3 regions of the Thalassotalea insulae genome follow, and region 3 is predicted to be linked to each of the others. Evidence: predicted binding sites of a transcription regulator. Region 3 holds the regulator's gene; each other region holds the start of a gene.
What was found. The regulator sigma-54, encoded in region 3, starts transcription at its own class of promoters, with help from an activator protein. The targets are predictions, from matches to a motif close to GTTGGCACGNNNNTNGNNT.
Positions count from the first base shown of each region.

Region 1: QQK06_RS02525 (DUF2884 family protein) is a predicted target of sigma-54. The motif match lies at 2,436-2,454, and genes of this name have one in related genera.
Region 2: QQK06_RS05055 (FlgO family outer membrane protein) is a predicted target of sigma-54. The motif match lies at 1,733-1,751, and genes of this name have one in related genera.

Region 1 is NZ_BSST01000001.1:532,514-536,786, forward strand. Features, by position in the region: gene QQK06_RS02515 (dipeptidyl-peptidase 3 family protein) at 1-665, shown strand, start outside; gene QQK06_RS02520 (tRNA-uridine aminocarboxypropyltransferase) at 746-1,480, opposite strand; gene QQK06_RS02525 (DUF2884 family protein) at 1,591-2,391, opposite strand; gene QQK06_RS02530 (cold-shock protein) at 2,666-2,875, opposite strand; gene QQK06_RS02535 (RNA methyltransferase) at 3,072-3,593, opposite strand; gene lepB (signal peptidase I) at 3,817-4,273, shown strand, end outside.
Region 2 is NZ_BSST01000001.1:1,081,352-1,085,624, reverse strand. Features, by position in the region: gene QQK06_RS05070 (hypothetical protein) at 97-231, shown strand; tRNA gene QQK06_RS05065 (tRNA-Arg) at 410-485, opposite strand; gene QQK06_RS05060 (flagellar assembly protein T N-terminal domain-containing protein) at 548-1,711, opposite strand; gene QQK06_RS05055 (FlgO family outer membrane protein) at 1,939-2,583, shown strand; gene QQK06_RS05050 (LPP20 family lipoprotein) at 2,594-3,061, shown strand; gene QQK06_RS05045 (flagella synthesis protein FlgN) at 3,279-3,710, opposite strand; gene flgM (flagellar biosynthesis anti-sigma factor FlgM) at 3,745-4,059, opposite strand; gene flgA (flagellar basal body P-ring formation chaperone FlgA) at 4,135-4,273, opposite strand, start outside.
Region 3 is NZ_BSST01000001.1:1,382,360-1,386,632, reverse strand. Features, by position in the region: gene rapZ (RNase adapter RapZ) at 1-750, opposite strand, end outside; gene ptsN (PTS IIA-like nitrogen regulatory protein PtsN) at 776-1,228, opposite strand; gene hpf (ribosome hibernation promoting factor) at 1,261-1,548, opposite strand; gene QQK06_RS06340 (RNA polymerase factor sigma-54) at 1,571-3,076, opposite strand; gene lptB (LPS export ABC transporter ATP-binding protein) at 3,133-3,864, opposite strand; gene lptA (lipopolysaccharide transport periplasmic protein LptA) at 3,861-4,273, opposite strand, start outside.

The DNA of each region.
Region 1 (4,273 bases), 850 kb from region 3:
CACGCCGCCTACAACTTAAAAATGCTATGCAGGCAAAGTTTGATAGCATCTTAGTACCTATCGCTAAGCAGCTAATCGTCCCTGAGCAACGAAAACATGTCAGCTTTACCGCTTTCTTTGCCAATACTATGTTTCATGAAGTCGCGCATGGTTTAGGGATCAAAAATACCATTAATAATAATGGCACCGTCCGTCAGGCATTGAAAGAACACGCTTCAGCATTAGAAGAAGGTAAAGCAGATATCCTCGGTTTATACATGATTCGTCAGTTACTTAAAAAAGGCGTGATCACTGAAGGACAATTGGAAGATTACTACACTACCTTTTTAGCTGGTATTTTCCGCTCTGTGCGTTTTGGTGCCAGCTCTGCCCACGGCAAGGCTAATATGGTTCGCTTTAACTACTTTGCCGAACAAGGAGCGTTTACTCGTAACGAGCAAGGCCAATACAGTGTCAATATGGAAAAAATGACAAACGCTATCGATGGCTTATCAAAACTAATTTTGGAGTTCCAGGGAAATGGTGACTATCAAGGTGTTGATAAATTAGTCAAAAAAAGTGGCATCATTCCTCAGGAATTAGCCAGTGATTTAGCCCGTTTAGAAAACGCTGGCATCCCGGTTGATATCACCTTTAACCAAGGGAAAAAAATCTTAGGACTGTAATTCCGCCCCCCCAGTAAAAAGCGACATTAAATGTCGCTTTTTACGTTTCAATCGCTAAATACTTCTTACAGCGATAATAACTACTTTGCTATCAACCTTTTGTACCTTTGCTCGGCTTCTGCGTCTCCTTTATTGGACTGACAAACACTGCGTTGATACTGATAGTTATAATAATCAAACCAACTATCTAATATTGCAGCATTATTATGTTCCCCTATCACAGCTAGTACTAACGCCGCCACTTCAGCAGTAGCCAATTGGTGCCCTTTGGCTGATGTTCTGATGTGATATTTAGGTAAATAGTCTTTCGCTAAAAGTTGTTGCGGGTCGATAGATAATATAGGTATCCCTTGCAAATAAGGGCTTTTACGAAACATTTTTTTTGCTTCCCGCCAGCTACCGTCAAGCAAAATAAATAATGGCTGCTTTTTATTATTCAAAACCACAGATTGATGAAATACCTGTTGCTCTTCTGTCGCATATTCGGAAGGAAAAATAATAAAAGGCTGATATTTTTCATTTTTAATAAGATCGAGCAATGCATGATCAACCTCAGTTCTTGACCATAAAAACGCATAGGTCTGAGGAATAAGGTCCGCAATTAACTTACCTGTATTACTCGGTTTTAACACTTCTGTGTCATACATCAACAACAGAAATGCTGCTTTACTCGTTAATGAAACTCTTTGCTGGCAAAGACAGTTTTCCTTGGCCAACCGGCAATAGTCGCAACGATCAACCTTATGACCTCGCGATTTATAGGTAGTTGTCGATAAGCTTTTACGATATTGGTATAGCTGATGAACGGCGTGCATAGCATGGCCATTTAGTGAATGAGAACGCAGTATAAATTATTGTAACCAGATAAAAAAGGGTACCAAAATGGTACCCCCAATCAACCCAGAGAAATTAAATTGATTGAAAACTAAATTTTATCGTTATGCGTAATATCAGCAGAAATCACGTCAAATTCACTCATTTCACTAATTTGTGATTGCAACTGCTGTTCTAACTGATCAATTTTATAAACGGAAAAACATAGTGCTTCGCCGCGCTGCTCTATTTCGGAAGCTCTTGATTCCATTTCATGCTCAATTTGTTCACCAAAATTTTCCATTCTGGTTTCAAAAGCTTCCATATCACCGCCAGCAAACAACATTTCTTGACCGACCGCAATTAACAAACTTCCCATTGAGTTTTGAATCGTCTGTTCGACAACATCTTCAATCCGCTGTTCAAACTCTTCACCAAAAAATTCATCCGCAAACTCGCCTTGCTCGTCAATGTAAAACTCTTTATCACTGGCAAACCGTTGCTCGACTTCATCTCGCACAGCATGTAACTGCATCGTTAACTCAGCGCCTATATCATTGCCCTCGCCAAGTAACTCATCAAATGCTAGGTTAACCCCTTCAGTGGCTAAATTAATTGCATCTAATGCTAAAACTTTAACTTCTGGTACAACGGCACGGATCTGGGTCGAATACTCACTCACTATTGATTGCTGGTGGCTATCTAAGTCGACTTCCTGACCGTTAACTATTAAAGTTTCATTGTTAATGATTTGGTAAATAGGCTGCTTTTTTTGAATAAACTCGATTAGGTTTTTATTAATTCTCAAACCAGCATCTAAATCGACATCACACCCATCAGATGAAATATGGCGATCATGTGCGAAAGCTGAAGTGGTTGTTAATAAAATGGCGCTAGCTAATAATAATTTCATTGAAAGACCCTTTACAATTTATTTGCTGTAATTGATCTAGTACTATTCAAAACCAATGCCAAACTTTAATTGATTGATTTATAAAGAATTTAATTATTAACACTTATTGGCATGCTAAGGTAAGTAAGGATAAACAGTGAAATGAACGATTATTTAGTCAATTTAACTAATAGCAATAATTTCACTCAATAAAAGCAAGAGTAAATTTCAGGCACAAAAAAAGGTAAGCACTTAGCTTACCTTTTTAGTCATTTTTTCTCTTATAAAGAAAAAATTATAAAGCGACGATGTTTTCCGCTTGTGGGCCTTTTTGACCTTGAGTTACAGTGAACTGAACTTTTTGGCCTTCAGCTAAGGTTTTGAAACCGTCGCCAGAAATTGCACTAAAGTGTGCAAAAACGTCAGGACCAGACTCTTGCTCGATAAAGCCAAAGCCTTTAGATTCGTTAAACCATTTTACTGTACCAGTAGTTGTATCAGACATAATAATATCCTATTTAATTGAGTAATTTTTTGCCCTAAGGCGGTGTTGCAGAGAGTCTAACTATTACTTATTAAACAGGACGAGCTAATACTAACTTCGAAACGATGTACATAAATAGTGGTCTTACTTTCTAGCTAAGTGGGATTCTATCTGTTTGCCGCCAAGAGTCAAGCAATTTCGTCTTTATAATCAATATTTACTGAGATATTTTCACTTTATTATTGGTATCTCGGCTTTGCCTGATCAATTCATCACTTGCTATGACCCCGGCAGACTTAGCAAGGCGATCATAAAGCAGTACATTAACACTTGCCGCTAAATTCATACACCCTATTGTTGGCACATAGACCACATGATGTGCGTCATCTATCAACTCTTGACTTAAGGTGCCATCTTCCGGACCGAAAATATAGCAGGCATTGTCAGGGTGAGTAAATTGCGGTAACGGCGTAGCGCCTTCGACTAATTCAACACATACGATAGACATGTTTTCTGGTACGCTAGCTAAGAAATCATCTGTAGCAACTAGTGGAATTTTAGCACTGATGTTTTTAGTGTCTGTAGCAAACTTAGCAGCATTAGCATAACGTTGCCCTGTATATAAGACTTTATTCGCCTGATAGCAGCCTGCCGCTCGCATTACCGCTCCAACATTACTCGGACTTTTCGGATTAGTTAATCCAATAATAACTTGCCCTTTAATTATCTGCTGTTTCACTTATTTTGACTACCACTAAGCAATGAATAATTGGCAATAATAACATTTAACTTATACAAAAGAGCGCCATTGATAAAATTAATATCGATTATACATTGTTACAAAGCGATCAAATAACAAGTTTACTCCATAGTGAACTTTTGCTTTCCTTATCAATCAAATAACATCTATTTACCCTACTCGCTATCATCATTAAATTACGGACAAAGTTAACGGAGCAATAATGAAGAAAAATTACCTACACCAAACTTGGCAAGCAAATAAATCCTTGATTATTTTTATTGTGTTGATGTCTGTTTTTAGGAGCGCCATTGCGGATTGGAACGATGTTCCTACCGGCTCCATGAAACCAACGATTGTTGAGGGAGACAGAATTTTTATCAATAAACTGGCATACGACATCAAAGTCCCATTTATTAACCAATCTCTAATTGCACTGGATGATCCAAAAGTAAATGATATTGTTATATTTGAATCAAAAGTAGCCGAAAAACGCTTAGTTAAACGCGTTATCGGGGAGCCAGGAGATATTGTTGCCATGAACAATAATCAGCTCATAATAAATGGTAATGCCGTTACTTATCAGGTAGTCAATAAACAAAATAATCAAACAATCTATCTTGAATCGATTAATGGTCAAACACATAAAATTCAATTAACGCAGCAAGAATCAGACTTAC
Region 2 (4,273 bases), 300 kb from region 3:
TTATTTAAATCATTGAAATAAAAATGTTTATCGTATAAGTTCTTTCGTGCAGTAAGAGTTTGACAATAATAATAAAACCTATAGCAGGACAGAATAATGAATAAACCGTCTTCTAAAGGGATCAAACTGACAACCGTTATCATAGCTGTATTTGTATTAGCATTGTCAGCGGTATTGAGTAATACCTCAGTAGCTGAAAACACGGAAGTGCTAACAGAACAAGCCAATTAATTTTTGGTCAGATGTACATAAAAAAGCCTCGCACTTCAACTGCGAGGCTTTTTTATGTACAGGATGTACGGAACATCGAAATTTCAGGAACATAATTTCTCTTTTATTTAGCTATTGTAGGGCGATTCGAGTGCAACGAGGCAGGACAAGCAGTTTAATAAATGTGTGGTGGAATAAATGGCGTCCCCACCAGGACTCGAACCTGGAGCAGCGGCTTAGGAGGCCGCAGTTTTATCCGGTTAAACTATGAGGACGTAATATTTTAATAAATTTTAACAAATATCTTAATACTGTAAAGGGGAAAATCACTAATAGATTAATACCTTACCGCGAGATCATATCTTTGGATATTACCTAATACGCTGGCATCATTGGTGACAGCTTGCGCACTTTCCAAGTTGACTTGTTCGACCTTAACCATAAATGGACTGACATTAAAGCCTGCGTAAATCTTACCGTTTTCAGTAGTAAAGTTTTTGAGATGTAATAATGAAAATTCATCACCTACTTTGACACCATGTTTACTGCCAATGTTAATCATTATCTCGTCCCCGGCTACGCGGATAATTTTGGCTCGGGTTGGCTGACACATCATATTGTCATCAATATCAGTAATTACGTCATTCAGCGTTTGTTCTATGGTGCTACCAAATTTGCTTTGCCAGAAAGTGTTGGAGTTCACATCGACTTGGGCACGTTTAGTAAATGTCCACGGGGCTGAGCTCTGGTAGCTGTGATTGAATATTAACTCGCCGTTTGAACCGTTATAAATATAGACAGCAAAATTGAAATGGCGATCGTATTCGTCTTCCTGCCAAAATAGCCAGCTGTTATTTTCCTGATTGGCAAATGAAATATCTTCTATTTCAGAAAACATCACGTATTGGCTATCAGTAATATCGGCCAGCGACATTGCAATATGTTTAATTTTTTCCGCTCTGACGCTATTATTATAACGAGAAAACGCAGAGTTATTTTTTAATGCCAGTTTAGTATCGAGATACATGCCCTGATGGCGAACTTTTTCTGATAATTTTTTAACTAACACTTTATCTAGCTGATAAATGCCACCAATGTTCGCTTGTTCTCTGTTTTTTAAATGGCTTTTGGTGATCAGTAGCGATTTGCGATAGTCCGCAGAAAAACACTGCCGTTCCTGTGGTAGAATATCTGCACGAATAGTGACGGTAATCGTATCGTTATGATGTAACTCATCGATGAGCTCAAAAGAATTAATAGTGCCACTGGCGCGGATATTGATTTCATCCTGAGTCAATAATCCATTGACGACTTGTTGCACACTTGATACTGAGGCTCCGGCGACCAGTAATGCCTTTTTCAATGCATTTTCGATGGCTTTGGTTTTAGCAAGCTTGCTATCATCTTTAGTGACAAATGCTTGTCCTTGAGCCTGGTACCATTGTCCATAGGCGAAATGGCTGTTGAGCAGTGTTAGTATCAATATGGCGATGAAACGCATGGCTTTTCCTACATTACTAAATTTGGCATGGTCTGAGCCTATCTCACTTTATGAATAAAGTGGCTACACTCAAAGTAACTACTAAACCAATATACCGACAAAAATTAAACGGAACTTACATATCTTGGATTAAGCATTATTTATGCCTAAAATGAAATAGCATAAAGTTGGCGTAAATAATGCTAGAAAAACCACAGAGAATTTTGATTGCGATTGAGGAGTACTCAATGAAAAAATGGCTATTATTAACATTACCTTTCTTGGTGTCATGTAGCATGATGTCAAGTAACGACGATTTTTATCGGGTTGTACAGCAAGAACGAGGTGAGATTGATGCCTTTAAACTCCCTAAACATGCAATAAATGATGTAGTAAAAGGGCTTGCTTATCAAATGCTTGAAACGAGTTCTTTCGTCAATCCACAAACACCGATAGCAGTAACCTCATTTGTTGATTTAAAAGATTTAGAATCAACTAACTGGTTAGGTAATCAGCTATCTGAAAACTTTATTCATGAGTTACAGCGTCACGGCTTAATTGTTGTCGACTTTAAGACTACTGGGCATATTCGTGTCACTAAGGATGGCGATTATGTTTTTACCCGTGATTGGAAAGAGTTGCCTGAACGCCAGATTATTGACTATGTCGTCACAGGTACCATGACCAAACAAGACGATGGTATTATGGTTAATGCCCGTATGATAGGTATGCAATCAAGAGTAGTGGTGGCTAGTGCTCAGTCATTTATTCCTAATTGGGTTATTGGTGATGAAATCAGTCGTATAGAAAATGTCAGAATGGTAGATGGCATGATTATCAGAGACAGTGAGATGCTCACCAATGAAGCACGAGCAGTAGAAATTCAGCAATAGGTGGCGAGCAATGAAAAAATCTCTAATAACTGCCGTAATCCTTGGCATGAGTACCTTATATTTAACTGGTTGTAGTAGTATTTACGATAAACATGTGCAGTGGCAACGGGTTAAACCAGAGCGTTTTCCGGTGTTAAAGGCGATAGGGCAGGCTCCTATTAGCTTACAAAAATCACAGAATAAAACCCAGCGGATGTTAATGGCAATTAAAGCATCTAAACTTGCCGCTTATGCAGAGTTAGCCGAACAAGTTTATGGTCAGCACATTAATGATAGCACGACAATGGCAAATCTAATCGTAAATAATCAAGAACTTACCGCTTCGGTTAACGGTATTATTCGCGGTGCAAAAGTATTAAAGAGCTATCCAGTTGGTGATACTTATACTACTGAGTTGTCATTAGACTTTAACGATGTTTATGATTTGTATCTTGCTAACAGCAATCACAAAGAAATAAAAGACGTGCGATATTACTGATCCTATATTTCCATCAATAAAAAGACAGTTAAAAATCCGGCAACTTGCCGGATTTTATGTATAGGGTGTACGGTATATCGCAATAGAAGTGTGCCTGTATACGAGTGGATGGGTATAGAAGCTAGAGCGCAGCAGAATGTCAGAGTCAAATATGAGGGAAATGTTGCGGGCTAAAAATATGTATAGCAGTAACGAAATTTATTTGATTTGTGGTTAATTAGGCTTTGATCCCCAAACTACTTAATCCACCGCTGGTTTTGCCTTTATTATCGTAGGTCATTGAAGATTTATTATGATTTTGTAACAGCGTCGTTTTCATGCGTTCTACGGCGAGCGATGATTGCTGAATAATTTGGCCATTGATTTGATTTTTTTCTTTGCAACGAACTAGCACAGCTTCTATATCGGTAAGTATTTCAGTAAACAAGCCTTGTGCTTTTTCATTTTTAAATTGTAGACTTTGTTCAAATTGCTTATCTAACGCTTGGATAGTCAGTAATAATTGATTTTTTTGCTCAGAAATTTCCGTCAGCTTATCGGGATCGTGTTGTTGTAAGATCTGCTTTTCATTATCAATAATTACTTCTAATTGTTGCAATTGTTCAAGCTGGGTTTGCAATTGAGAAAAATATACTGATTCTGACGACACCTGACTATCCTTAATTCATTATTATGCTTGGTTATTACCCAAGTTTAAATTCAAAGTTAGCTATGCTAGCGGCTAACTTTTCAGGGTTAATTTTGTACTCGCCAGACATTATGGCTTTCTTAAGTTGTTCTACTTTTTTCTGGTTTACAGCTGAACTTTCATTGGCCTTTTTCTGTAATTCGCCTAATTGTTTTGCCTGAGGGGTAATAGAAACTGAGTCTTTACTCGCTACTTTTGATTGCTCAGCCGCAGCAGAGTTTTGTGTTGCTTGCTGTTTTACTTGAGTTTGCTGATCAATTTTCTGTTTAACTTGATTATTATTGGTCAAGTTGTTGATATTCATAGCCATAATTAAATCCTATTGGCAACTAATACTAGATTTCTATCTTTTTATCGGCAAATTACCCTGTTACTTTAACATTTTTTATAAATTAATTACCACTTGATTAATCGATTTAACCTGCGCGGTGATCACCTTACCGGAACGGGAATTTCTCACTCTGACTTGCTCATCAAAGGTTGCATTTTTAAGCGCAATGCCAGAGGTTTTAATGATAAAGCTA
Region 3 (4,273 bases):
ACCACCAGTACAGCCGATAGCGATAGTAATATAACTGCGATTATTTCGCTCTAAATGTGGTAGCCAAGTCATCATAAAGCTATTGATTTGCCAGATAAATTTAGTCACTATTGGCTGGCTGGCAAGAAAGTCCTGTACTGGTTTATCTAAGCCGGTATATGGCTTGAGGTCTTTTTCCCAAAAAGGGTTGGGAAGAAAGCGCGCATCAAAAACAAAGTCAGCGTCTTTAGGGATGCCGTGCTTATAGCCGAATGACTCAAATACCACTACCATGTTTCCTGTGGTTTTACCCAAAATGCGTTCGCGAATTAAATCTGCTAGCTGGTGTGGTGTTAACTGGCTGGTATTAATGTATAAATTGGCGCGGCTGGCTATTGGCTCTAAAAGCTTTTTCTCCAGCGAAATAGCTTGATCAAGAGCGATATTTTGTTTGATCAGCGGATGTAGTCGGCGCGTTTCACTGAATCGTCTGATCAGGTCGCTATCATCCGCATCTAAGTAAACGATACTTAGTTCTACGGCACTAGGGAGATAATCTATGATCTCTGAAACATCACTTGGTTCTGCCGGCAGGTTGCGAACATCAAGGCTTACTGCGACTGTTTCATAGTCGTTGATCACCGTATGAGTTAATGCTGGCAGTAAATTTACTGGAATGTTGTCAACGCAGTAGTAACCTAAATCTTCTAGAACGCGAAGAGCTACAGTTTTACCAGAGCCAGAACGGCCACTGACAATCGTGAGTTTCATTAATATTGATTTCCTTTTAGCCGTGTTAACAGTTGTCTTTGATTAACTGATATAATTCGGCATTACTTTGACACTTTCTTGCCTGTTTGCATACCTGTTTATTACTAAAGATTTTTGCAATACTTTGTAATGTCGATAGGTGTTGCTGGCAATGTTCTTCAGGTACAAATAGCGCGATAAAAATGTCGACCGGGCGGTTATCTATGGCGTCAAAGGCAATGGGATTTGCTGATGTTGCCACGATAGCAATCACTTGCTCTCCGTGTGGTAATCGTCCATGTGGAATCGCAATACCGTTACCTATGCCGGTTGAGCCCATTTTCTCTCTGACCAATAAACTTTCAAGTAACTGATAAGTGTTGTAGTGAGTGTTGGAGGCTGCTGCTTTTTCACACAGCGTTTCTAGCATTTTCTTTTTGCTAGTAGCAGGAACTGCACACATGGTGCAGTCCTGAGTAATGATGTCAGATAAATTCATAAGGTTCTTTCGAATTTGACATAAAGAATGGGTTAGTGCTGATTAAGCTTACCCTTATATTTTAATACTTGTTTATCCAGTTTACTGACTAAGGCATCAATAGAGACATACATGTCACCATTTTCAGCTTTAGCGTGTATTTCGTTACCGTTTAAATGCACGGTTGCTTCGGCGATTTGATTTAGTTTTTCTACGGTTAGCACGACATGGACATTATTAATATGATCAAAATGTCGTTCTAGCTTTGCAAACTTGCTATGAACAGATTCGCGTAATGAGTCGGTAATTTCTACATGGTGACCGGCAAGATTAATTTGCATAAGCTTAAATCCTTATTGTTAATTAAAGAAGACTCTTACGTTGGTTCGACGGAGGAATAGACAAAGATTCACGATATTTGGCTATAGTGCGACGAGCAACGTTGATACCTTGTTCAGCTAATAATTCTGCCATTTTACTATCGCTTAATGGCTTAGCTGGAATTTCTGCTGCCACGAGTTTTTTGATTAACGCGCGAATTGCAGTAGAAGAGCACTCTCCGCCATTTTCGGTACTGACATGGCTGGAGAAAAAATATTTCAGTTCAAAAATCCCTCTTGGGGTATGCATGTATTTTTGGGTAGTTACACGGGAAATGGTCGATTCATGCATATCAACAGCTTCGGCAATGTCATTTAGTACCATAGGGCGCATGGCTTCTGGGCCGTGTTCAAAAAAGCCTTGCTGACGTTGTACTATGCAATTGGAAACTTTTAATAAGGTATCGTTTCTGCTCTCCAGACTTTTAATAAACCATTTCGCTTCCTGCAGGTTAGAGCGAATAAACTGGCTGTCACTGGATGACTTCATTGAACGTGCCATTGAAGCATATTGTTGATTAACAGAAAGTTTAGGTGCTGTATCTGGATTAAGTTCAACTACCCAACGACCGTTTTTCTTCTCGACCGAGACGTCTGGAATAACGTATTGCTCTTCGCTTTTAATAACACTGTCGCCAGGACGAGGATCTAATGATTGAATGAGTTTAATGACTTCTCGCAATTGATCTTCTTTCAAGCGGGTTTTACGCATGATTTGTCGATAATCACGGTTACCTAATAAATCTATATGCTCAGTAATGATCTGCTTGCTTTCTGCTAGCCAAGGCGTACTTTTATCAAACTGATTCAGTTGGATCAATAAGCACTCAGGGATCGAGCGAGCACCGACACCAACGGGATCAAACATGTTAATGCGCTTGAGTACGGCTTCCACTTCGTCTAATTCTACGCCTTCATGGCCAAGAGATTCTAAAATGTCTTCTGCCGTTACCGTTAAGTAACCAGCATCATCGATGGCGTCAATAATAGCCGTGGCAATGGCTAAATCTGTTTCACTAAAAGGTGTAAGTTCCATTTGCCAGCGCAGATGATCTTGAATGGAATCTGTGGTTTCACCTTGGTAAGTATAATCTTCAGAAGCAACGCCTACGCCTGAACTAGATACACCGGCACTAAAAGATTCGTCCCAGGTAGTATCAATATTTAATTCTTCCGGGATATCCGATTTATCCATGGCTTCTGTAGTGCTGATTTCATCTGCAGTAGGTGTTGAATCTTCACTACCATCGGATGAGTCATTGTTTGGTGATGAACTTGTGGCGGAAAAAGCTTCTTCTAAATGATCGGGCTGCGATTCCTGATTGTTTGGAGTTGATTCATCGACCTCTAGTAAAGGATTGCTTTCTAACGCTTCCTGAATTTCCTGTTGAAGATCCAATGTGGATAATTGCAGCAGTTTGATTGCTTGCTGCAATTGTGGCGTCATTGTAAGTTGTTGTCCAATTCGGAGCTGCAGACTAGGGCGCATTAATGAATATATTTCCTGTTAATTGTTATCATTATCTTCTCTGGAGCATATCATAACTATAGCGTGAATTGCTCACCAAGGTATACATCTCTTACTTGTTGATTAGCAAGAATTTGATCTGCATTGCCTTCGGCGATTAATTCGCCATGGCTGACAATATAGGCATGCTCACAAACATCTAGTGTTTCTCTGACATTGTGGTCTGTGATTAAGATTCCAATGCCTCGTTGCTTTAAGTGTAGAATAATTTTTTTTATATCTCCTACTGAGATGGGGTCGACACCGGCAAATGGTTCATCTAACAGAATAAATTTTGGTTCTGCGGCTAATGCTCGGGCAATTTCAACTCGGCGTCGTTCACCACCGGAAAGACTCATGCCTAAATTTTCGGTAATATGGCCAATATTAAACTCTTCGACCAGGTGCTCGAGTTGTTCTTCCCGCTCCACTTCAGAAAGTTCTTTTCTGGTTTGCAGAATCGCCATAATATTTTCATAGACAGTGAGTTTACGAAAGATTGACGCTTCTTGAGGTAAATAACCTATGCCTTTACGCGCTCTTTCATGCATTGGCAGTAAAGTAATATCTTCATCATTTAAGGTAATAGTGCCACTGTCATTGTTAACCAGACCTACTATCATATAAAAAGACGTGGTTTTACCGGCACCATTTGGCCCTAGTAAGCCAACGATTTGCCCTTCTTTGACTTTCATGCCAACGTTTTTGACAACTTTTCTACCTTTATAGGATTTGGCAAGGTTTTGAGCAATTAAAGTAGCGCGAGTCATTTTTTCTTCTTATCTAAAGCTTGTGGCTGTAATACCGTTTGAACGCGTTCGTTGCTGTCACTATTTGCCAGTACTTGTTCGGTCAGAAAGTTATAAGTAATAATGCTACTACTGACTTTACTGCCTTCCTGACGTAACTCGGCATTACCGGAAATAATAACGGTATTTTTACCTGGTTGATATTTGATTTCATTGGCTTGCAGATAAATAGGCGTACCATCTTCTAATGTTTGTTTAAATGTGGCGGGATCGCCTTTGGCAATATAGGTTTTATTGTCGGTTTTCGCTTCAGTTAGTACTTGCACTAGATCAGCTTCAATTATCAAAGAACCTTGAGTGATGACAACATCATCAATATAACTGAAGATTTTATTTTTGAGATCTGCTGCCTGACGAGCGGCATCAATTT